Regions from separate parts of the Shinella zoogloeoides genome, predicted to be linked through region 1. Evidence: riboswitches for the same ligand, from Rfam matches in the RefSeq annotation. Region 1 holds a riboswitch; each other region holds the start of a gene.
The links. A riboswitch is a leader RNA that binds a small molecule or an ion and turns the genes downstream of it on or off. The one in region 1 is predicted to bind cobalamin.

Region 1 (4,205 bases):
TACCTCGTGCTCGACCATGCGATCGAGCGGGCCGACAGTTTCGTCGTCGAGACGGAGCGCACGCTGGTGCGCAACGAATTCAGCCACCAGATCGACCAGGTGGTGCAATACCAGAGCCAGCTTTCCTTCTGGGACAGGAGCTTCAACGAACTGGCCGAGGGCATGCCGGGCGATTCCTTCGTGCGCGACCAGTTGCGCGACTGGATGTGGTCCGATTTCGGTTTCTCCTGGATGATCTTCACCTCGCTCGACGGCGAGAAAATTCTTGGCGTGCATCGCGGCGAAAAGGTCTCCGACCGCAAGGCGCGCGAAAAGCTGCATTGGGTGAGCGACCTAACCCGCAAGGCCGAGCGCGCCTATTACGAGGCGCTGTCGCCCGATCGCGGCGGCTGGCAGGTCGCGGGTGCCAAGGAGGATCCCGACCTCCTGACGCCGGCGCTTCCCGAAATCCACGTCTCCGGCATGCGGCTGATCGACCGGGTGATGAGCATCGTCGTGGTGCAGGCCGTCATCCCGAAGACGCTTTACATTCCCGCGAACCGGCGGGAGCCGACGCTCCTCATCACCGTCAAGCCGGTCTCGCAGAAGATGCTGGCGAATTCGGAGCGACGGCTCGGCGTGCACGGCCTCGGCTTCACGCCGATCGTGACCGAGGAGCCGGGCCTCGTGATGACGCCGGTCGGCGGCGATGCCTACAATCCCATGGTCGCGTCCTGGCGGCCGAACATGCCGGGTTCCTTCGTCTGGCAATCGGCGCTGCCGCAGATCGCCATGTTCGTACTGGTCTTTGCCGGGGTCATGCTGTTCGTCACCATGCGCTTCTCAACGCTGGTGAAGGCCCTTCAGCGCAGCGAGGGAAAGAACGCGTTTCTCGCGCGGCACGATCCTTTGACCGGACTGAAGAATCGCAGCGGCTTCGACGAAGAGGTCTCGCGCGCCATAAGCAGGGGCGACAATGCGCCCTTCGCGATCCTCGCGCTCGACCTCGACAGGTTCAAGGCGGTCAATGACCGCCATGGCCATGCGGCGGGCGATGCCGTGCTCCTGGCGGTGGCCCGGCGCTTCTCCGACCGCGTCGGCCCGCGCGGCTGCGTGGCGCGGCTCGGCGGCGACGAGTTCTGCATCCTGCTCAAGGGTGCGCATGAACGCGAGGGCCTTCTGGAACTGGCGAACAGCCTCGTGCTCGATACGCAGGTGCCGATCGCCTATGACGGGCAGCTTCTCGTGATCGGCGGCAGCGCCGGCATCGCGCAGTTCCCCGACCATGGCAAATCGGTGCACGATGTCATGGTGAAGGCGGATGCCGCGCTCTATTCGGCCAAGAACGGCGGGCGCAACCGCGCGGTCCATGCCGGCGACGTCGCCAGCGCGGAGTTTTTGCAACCTGGCAGCATTCGCGCGGCGTAGACGCTTCCGGGCTTGATCGCATCGGGAAGCCGTGAGCATATCCTCCTCGTCAGGTGCCCGCCTTGCGGGAGAATCGGGAATCCGGTGCGGGAAAGCCCCAGGTCCGGAACGTGCCCAACGCTGTGACGGGGATGGCTTGCGCCTTTAAAAGCTTGAATCGATTCAGGCTTTTGCCACTGGTTGTTCAACCGGGAAGGCAGGTGCTTGCCGCGCGACCCGAAGTCAGAAGACCGGCCTGGCGAGATAGACCGAACCCGCGCGGACGGCGGCAGGTTGTACGCATTGTTGGGGAGATGACGATGCGAACCGAACCCTTGGACCATCTGGTCCGGGCGGGCGCCTTTCCGCACGAGGAGAGGCAGGCCGTCTACCGCGCCATCGAAACGCGCCGCGACGTGCGCGACCAGTTCCTGCCCGAGCCTCTGCCGGACGATCTCGTCGGCCGCCTGCTCAATGCCGCGCACAGCGCGCCGTCGGTGGGATTCATGCAGCCGTGGAATTTCCTGCTGGTGCGCGGCGAAGAGACCCGCCGCGCGGTGCATGCGGCCTTTCTGAAGGCCAATGCCGAGGCGGCCGGCATGTTCGAGGGCGAGCGGCAGGCACAGTATCGGGCGCTGAAGCTCGAGGGCATCCTGAAGGCGCCGCTGTCGATCTGCGTGACCTGCGATCCGACGCGTGGCGGCGACGTTGTGCTGGGCCGCACGCACAATCCGCGCATGGACGTCTATTCCACGGTCTGCGCGGTGCAGAACCTCTGGCTAGCGGCACGCGCGGAAGGGGTTGGCGTCGGCTGGGTCAGCATCTTCCATGACAGCGATATCCGGCAGATCCTCGGCATTCCGCAGCATGTCGAGATCGTCGCATGGCTGTGCGTCGGCTTCGTCGATCAGCTTTATCGTGAGCCGGAACTGGCGCTGAAGGGCTGGCGGCAGCGCCTGCCGCTGGAAGATCTGGTGTTCGAGGAGCGCTGGCCGGAGGACGGGGCGGGCGTCAGTTGACGCCGGCATCCGCCGGGCGGCCGAGATCGATGGCGGACGAGTTTTCCGGCAGGAAGAGCGGGCCGACCGTGCGCACCTTGCTCTTGGTGGGGTCGTAGAGGCGTTCCTCGATCTTGGCGGGCGCCCTGACCTCGATCTCCTCCTTCTTCGGCAGTGTACGGATGGTGGTGACGGAGCCGTCCTCTTCCGCGTCGGTCTCGCCGGTGCTGGCCGTCTCGGTGCTTTCGCCCCTGGCGGCCTTCTCGCGCTTGATCATCTCCTGATAGTAGGCGGAGAGGTCGCAGCCGCAGGCGTCCTGCTTGGAACGCTCGCGCGTGCGATAGGAGAAGGCGTTCGTCAGTTCGTAATAGGGCCGGCCGGTGACCGTGGAGGTCATCTGCTCCGTCTCCTGACCGTGGGTCATCGACTGGTAGAACAGTTCGGTCTCGGTTTGCGGGCACATCATTGCGCAGACCTTCTGGTCCCGGCGAAAATCGAGCGGCGTGGCGCCCGAGGATATCGGGAAGAAGCCGCCGTCGCAGGTGCGAACGCAGACGGTGCGCAGGTTGCCATGGCCCGAATTGCCGCCGAGCGAGCGCAATTGCAGCCTGTCGCTGCCATCCGGCGCCGTGCCGAGCGGCAGGGTGCGCGTCTCGTCCAGCGTGCGCAGGGTTTCGGTCGCGGCGACGGGCATGACCTGCGGCTGGTCGTTGCAGCCGTTGGTCTCGAGCGCCGCGAGAAGGACGTTGCGCCGGCCCTGGGAAGACACGCCGCCGGCAAACTCACGCCGTTTCTTGTCGAGGATCTGGAGGTTGCGCTCCATCTTGCCGACGACGGAGGAGAGCGTCGCGCAGGCCTCGGCATTGGCACCGCCGACGACGATGATGCTGCCGCTGGAGCAGCCGAGGCGGCGCTGGTCGCTCTTCGCCTTGCGCAACTGGATGTTCTGGCGTGCGATGGCGCCGGCATATTTGCGGGCGCTCGCCGTATCCACCACGACTTTCGGCATGTTCGCCAGCTCGATCTGGATGCGCGCGCACATATTCGCCGCCGCCGTTCCACCGGTGAGAAGGAGCGGCAGAGTGGCTGCAATGGCGAACAGAAGACGGGCGCGTCTCTTCAAATCCGTCGATCCCTGAAAATCTAGAACTGTCGGCCCAAGGCCGGTCTCGAAGGCCCTATCATAGGCCGCATGGATGCAAGCGCAACGTGCTCCCGCATTTGTGATTAACGTGCCGGCCCTCGCTTGCCTTGCAACGGCCACCGTTCGGGCCTAGATAACGGCCATCGTCAATGCAGACCGGATGGTGCGCAATGGATTTCAACCCGACCACAAATCGACTTCGTTTTGTCATCGGGGAAATCCGTATCCATGCCGCATTCCATCACCTTTTCCAAAATCACCTGGTCCACGCCTGACGGGCACACGCTCCTTTCCAATCTCGACCTGAGCTTCGGCTCCGAGCGCGCCGGGCTTGTCGGACGCAACGGCGTCGGCAAGACGACGCTGCTCAGGCTCGTCACCGGCGATCTGACGCCGCAGGCGGGCACCGTAACCGTCGACGGGACGCTCGGCTTCCTGCGCCAGAGCGTGCAAGTCGGACCAGAGGAGACCGTCGCCAGCCTGTTCGGCATCGTCGAGGCGCTTGCGCTTCTCGGCCGTGCCGCGCGCGGCGAGGCGGACGCCGACGATCTTGCCGATGCCGACTGGACGCTGGAGGCGCGGCTTGCCGCCGCGCTCGCCCGCGTCGGGCTTGAGGCGGAGCCGGACACGCCGCTTTCGGCGCTCTCCGGCGGCCAGCGCACGCGGGCCGCGCTCGC
Region 2 (4,205 bases), 1.6 Mb from region 1:
TGAGCATGATCAGCCATGCGCCATCAGGAATATCGAGCTGGTCGAGGAAATAGTAGACCGCGATCATCGCCAGCAGCGTCAGGATGATGTTCGGGCCGGCGATCGCCAGCCAGTCGAGCTTGCGGGTGAGGCGCACGACGCGCTGGACGATCGTCGGGCGGTAGCCGATGCGCTTTTCCAGCAGCTTGCGCTTCTTGCCGACCAGGAAGGCGGCCACATTGGCCTCGTAGTCGAGGTCTTCGACATGCGCGGCGGCATCTTCCGCGGTCATGGCGAGCGCCGTTTCGGTGACTTCCAGCTCGGTCTTGCCGGAGCGCCGGGCGAAGCGTTCGATGGAATTGCGGTATTTGTTGCGCGAGCCGAAATCGAGGTCGCTGTAGTCCGATCCCTGGCGCAGCGCCTCGTCGAGGCGGCTGACGCTTTCGAACCAGACCGGCCATTCCGTATCGTCGATGGTGCGCAGGCTCTTGATGAGCGCGCTCATCGTCACATTGCCGGAGGAAAGCCGGTTGTTCTCGGCGACGATCAGTTCTTCGAGATCGGTGCCGCGGCTTTCGATCTTGCGTTCCAGCCACTGGATCACCGCGCCGGAGGCCTGGAGGCCGTCGCGCAGGCGATAGAGAAGCTGGATCACGAAGGTGTTGTCCTCGGTGAAGCTTTCCATCGAGCGCAGATGCGCGATGCACTTTTCCGGATCGTTGAGGCGGACCAGTTCGTCGGCCACCTCATTGGCCTTGAAGCGCATCTTGCGCGAACGCTCGACGCGGCTGGAAATGCGGCGGAGGTTTTCGAGCAGCACGAAGCGGATGAAGGAAGGCAGCGCCCAGAGCTCGCCGATCTTCAGCGCGTCGAGCTTCTGGAAGCCCTGCACGAAGGCCGTCAGGCTTTCCTCGGTGACGCCGCTGTGGGTATGGGCGACATAGATCCAGGCGAGCGCCAGCGTGCGGGGGATCGGCTGCCCCTCGATCTCCAGGGTCGAGAGCTGGTTGAAGAACCGGCGGGGGAAGTCGCGCCGGACCTCCTGGATCGCCTCTTCGATGACGTAGTAGTTGTCGAGCAGCCATTCGGCCGCCGGCGTGATCTGGGCGCCTGCCTCCACGTCCTTGGCGGTTGCCTGGTAGACGCGGAAGATCTCCTTCTCGTTTTCCTTGTGCCGTGGCCGGAACTCGAACGGCCGGTAGCCCGGCAGGGATGCCGTCTTCTCGCGGGCGAGCGCTTCACCGCACGCGGCCAGCTCCTCCAGCGTCAGATAGGTGGCGCGGATCGAATCGTTATAGTCGATCTGCTTGGCATCGGCGTCGCGCGGAGTATGCGGCGTATTATGAAGGGGCATATTTCTGATTCTGGATCCGGCCATGTTGAACCAACCGGCGACGGCCTTTGCGTCGGAAGGTTTTTTGCGGGCAGGCTTCATCTCGGTGCCGCGTTCAGCCATGACACCGGGCCACGCCGCCAAGGCGTTTCACGGTTCGATATGGCTCAAGCGACACGCTGATGGGCATCCTGGCCGCGTGGTGCATGAAAACGGCATTTTTTAGCCGTAAGGACAGAGACTTGCAACCTGTCAACAGGGCGTGATGGCGCAGCATGGACCCTCATCTGCGGTTTTGGTGAATCGCCCGTCCCTCCCCCAGGGCGAGCCGGCGCATGGTGCCGGCTAAGTGGAAATGCACGGGTCGAAGAAAAGTTCCCGTTTTTTTTGCTCCCCTGTAAATGGCTGTCCGCGCCATTGACTTGGCGGCCCCGCCGCGCCAGTTTGGCGACCGTCAGGGTCTTCCGAGTCGTGTGCGGCTCGGAGGCTAAGAGGGAAGCCGGTGCGATTGCTCCTGACGGAGCAGCAAGACCGGCGCTGCCCCCGCAACTGTGAACGGCGAGTTTCTGTCGCTCGATGCCACTGGTGAGACACCGGGAAGGCGAGACGGACGCTATGACCCGCAAGCCAGGAGACCTGCCCTGACAGTTCGTAACGTCCATGGGCGGGGTGTCCCAATGGTGTGCGTCTGCTTTCGCCTTTCGGCGAAATTCCAGCAGCGTGCGTCCGGCATCCCCCAATTTTCGATTGGGGAAGACATGTTTGCATTCACAGAGAACCAGTCTTCCGGCACCGGCAAGCCGGAATCCGTCTTCATCTCCTGGCTGCTCTGGCAGCCGCGCGGCGCCGACCTTGCGGTCGAGGCTTTGAAGGAGATGAAGAAGCTGTCGCAATACGAGGGCGCCGATCCCGACATCGCGCGCCTCAGGACGCTGTTCGCCTCGCTTGCGGGTGCGGACGGGCCGATTCATTAGGCGCAATCGCATAAACGCATGTTGACATAAAGATATCTTTATGTGACTTCGGTCGTGTTAGTTTGCACACCGGAGGCGCATTGCCATGGCCAACTCCCACCTGGACACCCTGTTCGGCCCCGAACTGCCGCCGCGCGACGGGCGCGAGATCCTCGCGGCGCTCCAGGCCGCGGCGAGGGAGCGCATCCTGGTGCTCGACGGCGCCATGGGCACGGAAATCCAGACGCTGAAACTGGTCGAGGACGATTTCCGGGGGACACGCTTCGGCGACTGCGCCTGCCACCAGCAGGGCAACAACGACCTCCTGACGCTGACCCAGCCGGGCGCGATCGAGGACATCCACTACCGCTATGCGCTGGCGGGCGCCGATATCCTCGAAACCAACACCTTCTCCTCCACCACCATCGCCCAGGCCGACTACGGCATGGAGGACATGGTCTATGAGCTGAACCGCGACGGCGCGCGCCTTGCCCGCCGCGCCGGCCTGCGCGCGCAGGAGAAGGACGGCCGCCGCCGCTTCGTCGCCGGCGCGCTCGGCCCGACGAACCGTACGGCCTCGATCTCGCCCGACGTCAACAATCCCGGCTACCGCGCCGTCACCTTCGACGATCTTCGCATCGCCTATGCCGAACAGGTGCGCGGCCTCATCGACGGCGGAGCGGACATCATCCTCATCGAGACGATCTTCGACACGCTGAACGCCAAGGCGGCGATCTTCGCCACGCGCGAGGTCTTCGAGGAAAAGGGCATCGACCTGCCCGTCATGATCTCGGGCACCATCACCGACCTTTCCGGCCGCACCCTTTCCGGCCAGACGCCGGAGGCCTTCTGGAACTCGGTTCGCCATGCCGATCCGTTCTCCATCGGCCTCAATTGCGCGCTCGGCGCCAACGCCATGCGCGCGCATCTCGCCGAGATCTCCGCTGTCGCCCAGACCTTCGTCTGCGCCTATCCCAATGCCGGCCTGCCGAACGCCTTCGGCCAGTACGACGAGACGCCGGACGAGATGGCCGCCCAGATCGAAGGCTTCATGCGCGACGGACTGGTCAACGTGGTCGGCGGCTGCTGCGGCTCGACGCCGGACCATATCCGCGCCATCGCCGAGGCGGCTTCACGCCATAAGCCGCGCGAAATCCCCGACATCCCGCGCCATATGCGGCTGTCCGGCCTCGAACCCTTCACGCTGACCGAGGCCATTCCCTTCGTGAATGTCGGCGAGCGCACCAATGTCACCGGCTCGGCGAAATTCCGCAAGCTGATCACGGCGGGCGACTATGCGGCCGCCCTCGACGTCGCGCGCGACCAGGTGGCGAACGGTGCGCAGGTCATCGACATCAACATGGACGAGGGGCTGATCGATTCCAGCAGGGCGATGGTGGAATACCTCAACCTCATCGCCGCCGAGCCGGATATCGCCCGCGTGCCCGTGATGATCGACTCCTCGAAATGGGAGGTGATCGAGGCGGGTCTCAAATGCGTGCAGGGCAAGCCGCTGGTCAACTCGATCTCGCTGAAGGAGGGGGAGGAAGCCTTCCTGCACCATGCGAAACTCGTGCGCGCCTATGGCGCGGCCGTCGTCGTCATGGCCTTCGACGAGACCGGCCAGGCCGATACGAAGGCGCGCAAGGTGGAGATCTGCACCCGCGCCTACAAGCTGCTCACCGAGGTCGCCGGCCTTGCGCCTGAAGATATCGTCTTCGACCCGAACATCTTCGCCGTCGCCACCGGCATCGAGGAGCACGACAATTACGGCGTCGACTTCATCGAGGCGACGGCCGAGATCACCGCGAGCCTGCCGCATGCCCATATCTCGGGCGGCGTCTCCAACCTTTCCTTCTCCTTCCGCGGCAACGAGCCGGTGCGCGAGGCGATGCACGCCGTCTTCCTCTACCACGCCATCCAGGCGGGCATGGACATGG
Region 3 (4,205 bases), 130 kb from region 1:
CGCACGGCCTGAAGGCCGGCCGCGTCGATGAGATCCGTCTTGTTGAGCACGATGAGGTCGGCGGCGGTGAGCTGGTCCTCGAAAAGCTCTTCCAGCGGGCTTTCGTGATCGAGGTTCTCGTCTTCGACGCGCAGCGCATCGACCTTGTCGTGGTCGTCGGCAAAGCGGCCGGCGGCGACGGCGGCACTGTCGACCACAGTGATGACACCGTCGACCGTCACCTGGGTCTTGATCTCCGGCCAGTTGAAGGCGGCGACGAGCGGCTGCGGCAGGGCAAGGCCGGAGGTCTCGATGACGATATGGTCCGGACGGTTCTCGCGTTCCAGCAGCTTCGCCATGGTCGGGATGAAGTCGTCGGCGACGGTGCAGCAGATGCAGCCGTTGGTGAGCTCGATGATATCGTCCTCAGTGCAGGCTTCCGCGCCGCAGCCCTTCAGCACGTCGCCGTCGACGCCGAGATCGCCGAACTCGTTGATGATGAGCGCGATGCGCTTTCCACCGGCATTCTGCAGGAGGTTGCGGATCATCGTCGTCTTGCCCGCGCCGAGGAAGCCGGTGATGACGGTGGCGGGGATCTTCTGTTGCAGCATTGGCTCAACCCTTCATTTTCAGCGGCAGTCCGGCCGCGACGAAATAGACTTCTGGCACGAGGGCGGCCACCTGCTGGTGGAGCCGCCCGGCATGGTCGCGGAATTCGCGTGCCATGCGGTTTTCCGGCACGATGCCGAGGCCGACCTCGTTCGACACGAAGACCAGCCGGCCGGGCGCGGTTCTTATGGCCTCGAGGAGACCGGCGAATTCGGCAGCGATGTCCCGCTCCTCCAGCATCAGGTTGGTGAGCCAGAGCGTCAGGCAATCGATGAGGACCGCACGGTCCTTGCGCGTCACATCGGCAATGCGCGCGGCGAGCGCAAGCGGCTCCTCGTGCGTTTCCCAGCCTTTTCCGCGGTCTTCCCGATGCTTTGCGATGCGCGCGCGCATCTCGTCATCCCACGCGCGGCCGGTGGCGATATAATGACGCGAGAGGCCGGTCTCGGCGACCAGCCTCTCGGCAAAAGCGGATTTTCCGGAACGCGCACCGCCCAGAACCAGGACGGCTCCGGGCGATGTCACTGTCATATCAGGCCGCCTTGGCGATCTTCTCGTTGGCAAAACCCAGCGAAAGGCCGAGCACGATCCAGAAGAACAGCGTCGTTGCTAGCGCGGCGACGGCGAATTCCGCACCGAGAACGGCCGGAACGTTGCTGGAAATGTCGCCCGGCTGCGGCGCGCCGTAGACCTGCGGCGCCGCAATCAGCACGAGGCCGGCGATCTTGGCGACGATGTTCTGCTTGAGGAACAGCAGGTAGAGACCCGCCGCCGAGAGAATGACGGTCGCGATCCACCAGACCTGGCGGTCGCCGAGATCGGCTGCCGGGAAACCCGGAAGTTCCGGCGGCAGGCCGATGGCCGGCAGCATGTGCACGGCAAGCCAGCCGGCAGCGCCCCAGAGCGCACCGTTCGCGACCGTGATCGGATGGCCGGAGACGAGGCTGAAGCCTGCGAGCAGCAGCGCAAAGCCGGTACCCGTCACGAGGTTTGCCAGCAGCGTGCCGGAGAACCGGCTCATGCCGAACATGATGCCGCCCTCCTCGTGCTCCTCGCCCTCATGGGCATAGGCGACGGAAACGGGCGACAGGTAGGAGGCGACATCGAGAATGGCCGCGCCGAGCGAGGAATGCTCCTGTGTCTGGGCGGCGCCCTCGGTCGTCGGCGTGGTGCCGTCGGCGGCCGGCGCGGCTTCCTCGCCCTCGAACTCTTCGGCGTGCAGGATGAGCGGCACGACTCGCGCCTCCTGGGCGGCCGTCATGAGGACGCCGGAGAACAGCCCGGCCACCAGGGCGGCCAGGAGATAACGAACGATCATGTCAAAGCTCCTTAGTGGCAGGGAAAGCCGTAGGAGTGACGGGTATCGTGCGCCGTATCGTGCAGCACGGCCGAATTCGCAAGGCCGGCGCCGAACACGAGGAAGGCGCCGAGCAGCAGCGCGAAAACGCCGGCAACGAGGCGGTCGTTTGCGGAAAGGGTAACAGAAGACGTGGTAGAAACAGCCATGACAACCTCCGTGCAGGCGTTGGGGAAGCCCCTCCCCAGGTCGGGCGATATGCCCTCATTGTCTGGCAGGTCTCCTGGCTCGCGGCGTCCGGCGTTGTTCAACGCCTGCGGGTCACCCTCGCCTTCCCGGGCCCTAGCATCGCGAAAGACGGACGATTCGTAGAAAAAGAGGCGTCCAGCCTTGGCTTATCGCGATGCCACCCAGTGGCTTTTCCGGCCGGTCTTCGAGGCGCGGTCGCGGGCACCATTGCCTCGCTTGCACGCATGTCCTTCCGCCGGATAGGCGTCCCTCGCCACTCTACAGTCGCGGGGTCGGCCGTGATTGCAGCGCCCTGGTTGGGTCCGCCGCGTCACATTCCCATTTACTCCCCGATCCGTTTCCGGATCCGGGAACCATCCAATATCCCGATGATTATGCTTCCGGCCCTGACAAGTCAATTGACCGGCAGCGGCATCACCTGTGCTGAAACCGCCGTCCGGCCGTCGCAATTTCAATAGCCGGGAATGATCACCACGCCGCCGCGGTCGTTGTAATAGCCGTCGTCGCCGTAATACGGCTCGTCGTAATAACCGTCGACCGGCCCCTCCAGCACGTCGTAGTCCCGCTGCTGGTAGCGGCGCTGGCGCGGTTGCCGGGCTTCGGCATATCGCGCGGCCTGCCGCAGCGAGCGGAACTGCTGGCGCGACAGGTAGCCGTCGGCGCGGTAGCCGGAAGCCCCCTGCCAGGCAGAAATCGCCGCGCGGGTGCGCGGGCCGAAGACGCCGTCGGCGCCGTAGGTGTTGTAGCCGAGCACGCTCAGCCAGCGCTGTGCCTGGGCGCGGGTCGAACGGCCCAGATAGGCTTCGCGCGGATCGACGACGGGCTCTTCGACGACATTGCGCTCGGTCTCCACGGTCTCCTGCTTCGGCTGGACCTCCTGGCGGGCGGTGTTCGCCAATGCGGCAAGACGTTCGCGGGCATCCGCAACGAAGCGGCCGTCAGGATATTCGAAGATATAGGCGCGGAAAGCCTTTTCCGACCCTTCGAGCACGGCCTTCTGGAAGGCCTCTTCCTCGCGCTTGGCCGCATCCGCCTTCCCGGCGGCAAGGCCGCTCTCGTCCTTCTCGGCCTCGCGGGTCGCAGCCTGCCCGCCTTCGGCCGCCTTCTTCGCCGCCGCGGCTTCTGCCGCGCGCTTTTCCGCTTCCTTGGCAAGGCGGGCGGCTTCCGCGGCCTTGGCCTCGGCATCCGCGGCGGCCTTCGCCGCTTCGGCCTTCAGCCGCTCCACTTCGGCCGCCTTCTCCTCGGCAAGCTTGCGCGCGGCGGCGGCCTCCTGTTCGATCCGCGCCTTTTCGGCAGCGGCCGCCTTTTCCGTTTCTGCGCGCTTGGCCTCGGCTTCGCGGCGCGCGGTGGCTTCCTGCTCGGCGCGGGCCTTTTCAGCGGCGGCGGCTTCTTCCGCCTTCTTGCGGTCCGCCTCGGCTTTCAGGCGCGCGGCCTCTTCCGTCTTCGCCTTGTCGGCAGCCGCCTGGGCTTCGGCCTTCAGGCGCTCGGCCTCGGAGGCCTGCTCCTCGGCAAGCTTGCGGGCCTCAGCCTCTTTCTTCTCCGTTTCGGCCTTGAGCCGGGCGGCCTCTTCGGCACGCGCCTTTTCCGCTGCTGCGGCCTCGGCCTTCGCCTTTTCTTGGGCAGCCGCCTTTTCCTCGGCGAGCTTGCGGGCGGCAGCGGCTTCCTCCGCCTTCTTTGCCTCCGCTTCCGCCTTCACGCGCGCCGCTTCCGCCTCGGCCTTCGCCTTCTCTGCTTCGGCAGCCTTCTGTGCCTCTTCCGCCTTCCGGGCTTCCGCGGCCTTGCGGGCCGCTTCCTCGCTCCTGGTTTTTTCCGCCTCGGCAGCCTTCCTTGCGTCTTCCGCCTTCCTCGCCTCCTCCTCGGCCTTGGCCTTGGCCTTTTCGGCGGCGGCCGCCGCCTCGGCCTTGGCGGCCGTGTCGTCGGTGGAGGCTGGCCTGGTCTTCGCCGCGGCCTGGAGTTCGGCGATGCGCAGGCGCGCCATGGAGGCGAAGGTGCCGTTCGGATAGGCCTTCAGGTAGCCTTCATATTGCGCAAGGTCGCTGCCCGAGGAGACCTTCTGCCAGAGTGCGAACTC
Region 4 (4,205 bases), 1.1 Mb from region 1:
GTGGCAGATCAGCGGGTTGAAGCGCGGCCGGCCCTTCATTTCATAGATGCGGGTGATCGCCAGCGGATTGGTGGCGTCGGCGGCAAGGCCGTAGACGGTTTCGGTGGGAATGGCGACCGGCACGCCGCGGCCGAGGGTCTTCGCGGCCCGCGCCAGCGCCGCCTCCGCATCCATGCGCGTATCAACGATCTCAGCCATGCCGTCCTTCCGTCTTTCCGGCTTCCATACAGGGCTTTGCCGGCAAATGCCAAGGGCCGCCCGCTTGCCTAAAATTCGAGCGACCGGATTAGACCCACCGAAAGAGCGGCCTGCTAGGAGAGGTTGAACATCCCGCACACAGGTCTCCATTGATGGCGCACAAGAAATCCTCGACGACCGACATCGCCCTGCGGATCGCGACGGCGATGAAGCAGATGGGCATCGACGGCCTGCCGCGCAACTACGAACTGGTCTACGAGGCCTATGCCGGCGGCAATCCGGAGCTGGTGCGCGACTTCATCGCGCTCGGCAAGTACAAGACGCAGGCCGCCCTCGACGAGCTTGGCCGCAAGTACCTGCCGCACCAGCACGAGGCGAGCGTGCTGCAGCGCTCGGCGGGCGCGATCAGCAGCGAGATGAGCAATTTCATGGACCTGCTCAGCCAGGAGCGCTCCTCGCTCAACGATTACGGCCGCCTGATCGGCGAGGCCTCGCAGGTCATCCGCGAGGCCGGCGGCGCGCTCGGCAGCTCGCTCGAAGCCCTGCAGCGGGCGACGGAACTGCGCGTCAGCCACACGGCGGAAATGGCGGAAAAGGTTGCCGCGCAATCGGCCGCGATGGAGGGCATCCAGAAGGAGATGGCGGAATTCGAGGCGACGAAATTCATCGATCCGCCGACGAAGCTCGGCAACCGTCGCGCCTTCAACAAGGCGCTCGCCCGCGTCTACGCCAATCCGGACCTGCCGATGCTGTGCGGCGTGGCCGTCGCCGAGATCGATGCCGAGCGCCGTTTTTCGCCCGGGCAGATCGAGGCGCTGTCCGACCACCTCGTGAGCTTCTACGGCGGCCTCATCCGCCAGGCCTTTCCGGCAAGCGACCTTGCCGTCCGCTTCGATGGCCTGCGCTTCGGCTTCCTCTTCCACACATCGGACGAGAGCGAGGTGACGCGGCTGATCGATCTCCTGCGCGCCGCCTTCCAGACGATGGCGCTGCGCGATCCGCGCACCGGCCGCAATCTCGGCCACCTGACGCTTTCGGCCGGGGTCTGCATGTCGGATCGCGCCGACAGCGCGCTCGACCTTGCCTCGGCCTGCGAGCGCGCGCTTGCCGAAGCCAGGGCAGGGGGAGGAGACGGGGTGGTCGTCTACGGCCGCGGCGACGAGGTGCCGGCGGGCAAGGAATGGATGCTCTACCGGGCCTGACCGGCGGTCACAGCGCGCGGATGATCTTGCGCAGCGCCTCGTTGCGGGCGCCGAGCATCAGCACGTTCTTCATGGCGAGCTTCGGATCGTCGGTGCGGAAGATGACGCCGTTGCCGCGCACCTTGCGGTCGATCTTGAGGCGGCCTTCCTCCTCCGTCGGCGCGATGGCGACGGCGAAATACATGCGCCCGGGCTTCTTGGAAATGCCGGCGAAGAACTGCTCGTCGTCGCCGATCTCGGCGAGGAAATTGGCCATGTAGAAGGCCCATTGCACGTTCTCGAATTCCGCGAAGCGGGATTTGGCCACCGTGATGTGGCAATAGCCGAGATGCGGCGTTTCGGCCAGCGTGCGGTGGAAGATCAGCTTCGGGAACTGGATGGACTGGTGGAAGCCGTTGATGCGGTCATGGGTGACGCTGCCGGCCCGTTCCAGCTTGCGGCCGGTGCGCTCGGCAACCTCCTGGTGGCTGAGATAGCGCTTCTCCGTCGGGCTCCAGCCGAAACTGCGGTCGATGCGGCCGGTGCGCAGGAATTCGGTGTGCACGGCGGCTTTCGGCGGGTTCGCGCGCTTGAAGGCGACGGCATCGTAATATCGGAATTTCGTCTGCTGCACGCCCCGTACTCCATGCTCGCGCCCGGCCCCGCGTCCGGATTGCCGGAAAGTTTATGGAAACGTCGTTAAGCATTCCTTTCCGCCTGCGTCCCCATTCCTGCGGGTCAGGCTTTGTGGTCGCAATATGACAACAGTCGTCCCGTCGAATACATCATGCCGAAGGCGTGGGCGGTCTGCCGAAAAAGAATGCATATCGCCTTGATATGTAAGAAAAGTACAGATGCAAGGTGTTGCTCTTCTGTCGTATTTGACTGTCGTCAAATCATGACGGCGTGTCGCTTTTCGACATGCTGTCGGAGAAGTCTTGCGCTTAGATAAGGACACTCAAGGTGCCGCTCTCGAAAGAGGGCGGAGAATTGGGAAGCCGGTTGAAATCCGGCGCTGCCCCCGCAACGGTGTTGGAGAAGACGCGGCAAAAGCCACTGGACCCAAGGGTCTGGGAAGGCGCTGCGATGGTCCGAAGGGACGCTCCTCAGCCCGGAAACCAGCCTGGAGTATCGATCGTGACTGGCTGCGGCGGGCGGCCGGGAAGCGTGCAACCGGTGCGCCTGCCGCCCGAATGCCGTCTCCTTCCGTGCGCTTCATCCGCAATCTGGATATTTCGAGGACACCGGCATGGACATCAGAAGCGACGTGCTCCGCAAGCTCAAGAACCGGCGCGACGGCTACAGCCTCGAGCAGGCCTTCTACATCGACCCCGATCACTACAAGCTCGACCTGGAGACGATCTGGTATCGCGACTGGCTGTTCATCGGCCATGATTGCGAAATCCCGAAAGCCGGCAACTATTTCACCGTGCAGGTCGGCGACTATCCGGTCGTCATCACCCGCGACCGCTCGGGCATGGTGCGCGCGCTGCACAATTCCTGCCGCCACCGCGGCTCGCGCGTCTGCACCCAGCACAAGGGCTCGTCCGCCAAGCTCGTCTGTCCCTACCACCAGTGGACCTACGAACTCGACGGCTCGCTGCTCTTCGCCCGCCACATGGCGGAGGATTTCGACAGGACGCAGCACAGCCTGAAGCAGATCAACTGCCAGACCGTCGGCGGCTACATCTTCATCTGCCTTGCTGACGAGGCGCCGGATTTTGCGCCCTTCCGCGCCCTGGTCGAGCCCTATCTCGCCCGCCACCGCCTCGGCGAAACCAAGGTCGCCTTCGAAAGCACGATCATCGAGAAGGGCAACTGGAAGCTCGTCTGGGAGAACAACCGCGAGTGCTACCACTGCGCCGCCAACCATCCGGAACTCTGCCGCACCTATCCGGAAGCGCCGAGCGCGACCGGCGTGCAGGGCGCCAAGGATGATCCCGTCATCGCCGAGCATTGGGCGCGTTGCGAGGCCCAGGGCTTGCCGAGCGAATTCAGGATCTCGCCGACCGGCCAGTTCCGCGCCGCGCGCATGCCGCTCATCCAGGATGCCGAGAGCTACACCATGTCCGGCGCGCGCGCCGTCCAGCGACCACTCTCCAACGACGTGCTGGAGAGCCATATCGGCACGCTGCTGCTCTTCCATTATCCGTCGACGTGGAACCACGTTCTCGCCGACCACGCCATCACCTTCCGCGTGCTGCCGCTCGGCCCTGAACTGACGCAGGTCACCACCAAATGGCTGGTCAGCAAGGATGCGGTGGAAGGCGTCGATTACCGTCTCGACGAGCTCACCCATGTCTGGACCGAGACCAACGACCAGGATCGCCGGATCGTCGAGGAAAACGCCTTCGGCATCCGCTCGCCCGCCTACCAGCCAGGCCCCTATTCGCCGGAGGACGAGGGCGGCGTCATGCAGTTCGTCGAATGGTACTGCAACTTCATGATCGAGCGGCTCGACGGCGCCAAGAAGCCGCTTTCGCGGGTGGCATGAGATGACCGCCGCCAGCCACTTCCGTCACTTCGATGGACTCCAGCCATGGAACGATCGCCAGCACTTGCTGGAATGCACCGCCGTGACGGTGGAGACGGCCGACGTGATGACCTTCACCTTCCGCTCGGATCGCGACAACTGGTTCCGGTACCTGCCGGGCCAGTTCGTCACGCTGGAGCTGCCGGTGTCGGAAGACGAGCCGGTCATGCGCACCTACACGCTCTCCTCGACGCCCTCGCGTCCCTTCTCCGTCGCCGTCACGGTGAAGGCGCAGAAGAGTTCGATCGGCACGCGCTGGATGTTCGACAACCTGCGTCCCGGCATGAAGCTGA

Region 2: another riboswitch for cobalamin. It lies ahead of Q9316_RS18040 (hypothetical protein); the one in region 1 lies ahead of bluB (5,6-dimethylbenzimidazole synthase).
Region 3: another riboswitch for cobalamin. It lies ahead of Q9316_RS10760 (CbtB domain-containing protein); the one in region 1 lies ahead of bluB (5,6-dimethylbenzimidazole synthase).
Region 4: another riboswitch for cobalamin. It lies ahead of Q9316_RS15455 (aromatic ring-hydroxylating oxygenase subunit alpha); the one in region 1 lies ahead of bluB (5,6-dimethylbenzimidazole synthase).

The regions. Positions count from the first base shown of each region.
Region 1 covers NZ_CP132311.1:1,822,132-1,826,336, reverse strand. Annotated here, with positions in the region: gene Q9316_RS10160 (diguanylate cyclase domain-containing protein) at 1-1,407, shown strand, start outside; cobalamin riboswitch at 1,442-1,660, shown strand; gene bluB (5,6-dimethylbenzimidazole synthase) at 1,707-2,405, shown strand; gene Q9316_RS10150 (DUF2865 domain-containing protein) at 2,398-3,507, opposite strand; gene Q9316_RS10145 (ABC-F family ATP-binding cassette domain-containing protein) at 3,757-4,205, shown strand, end outside.
Region 2 covers NZ_CP132311.1:3,458,158-3,462,362, reverse strand. Annotated here, with positions in the region: gene Q9316_RS18050 (GH36-type glycosyl hydrolase domain-containing protein) at 1-1,333, opposite strand, end outside; gene Q9316_RS18045 (hypothetical protein) at 1,356-1,538, shown strand; cobalamin riboswitch at 1,753-1,970, shown strand; gene Q9316_RS18040 (hypothetical protein) at 2,071-2,286, shown strand; gene metH (methionine synthase) at 2,372-4,205, shown strand, end outside.
Region 3 covers NZ_CP132311.1:1,949,233-1,953,437, forward strand. Annotated here, with positions in the region: gene cobW (cobalamin biosynthesis protein CobW) at 1-590, opposite strand, end outside; gene cobU (bifunctional adenosylcobinamide kinase/adenosylcobinamide-phosphate guanylyltransferase) at 595-1,119, opposite strand; gene Q9316_RS10755 (CbtA family protein) at 1,121-1,906, opposite strand; gene Q9316_RS10760 (CbtB domain-containing protein) at 1,918-2,094, opposite strand; cobalamin riboswitch at 2,142-2,507, opposite strand; gene Q9316_RS10765 (peptidoglycan-binding domain-containing protein) at 2,586-4,205, opposite strand, start outside.
Region 4 covers NZ_CP132311.1:2,936,330-2,940,534, reverse strand. Annotated here, with positions in the region: gene Q9316_RS15470 (L-threonylcarbamoyladenylate synthase) at 1-198, opposite strand, end outside; gene Q9316_RS15465 (GGDEF domain-containing protein) at 351-1,400, shown strand; gene Q9316_RS15460 (DUF6656 family protein) at 1,408-2,013, opposite strand; cobalamin riboswitch at 2,324-2,520, shown strand; gene Q9316_RS15455 (aromatic ring-hydroxylating oxygenase subunit alpha) at 2,629-3,873, shown strand; gene Q9316_RS15450 (hybrid-cluster NAD(P)-dependent oxidoreductase) at 3,875-4,205, shown strand, end outside.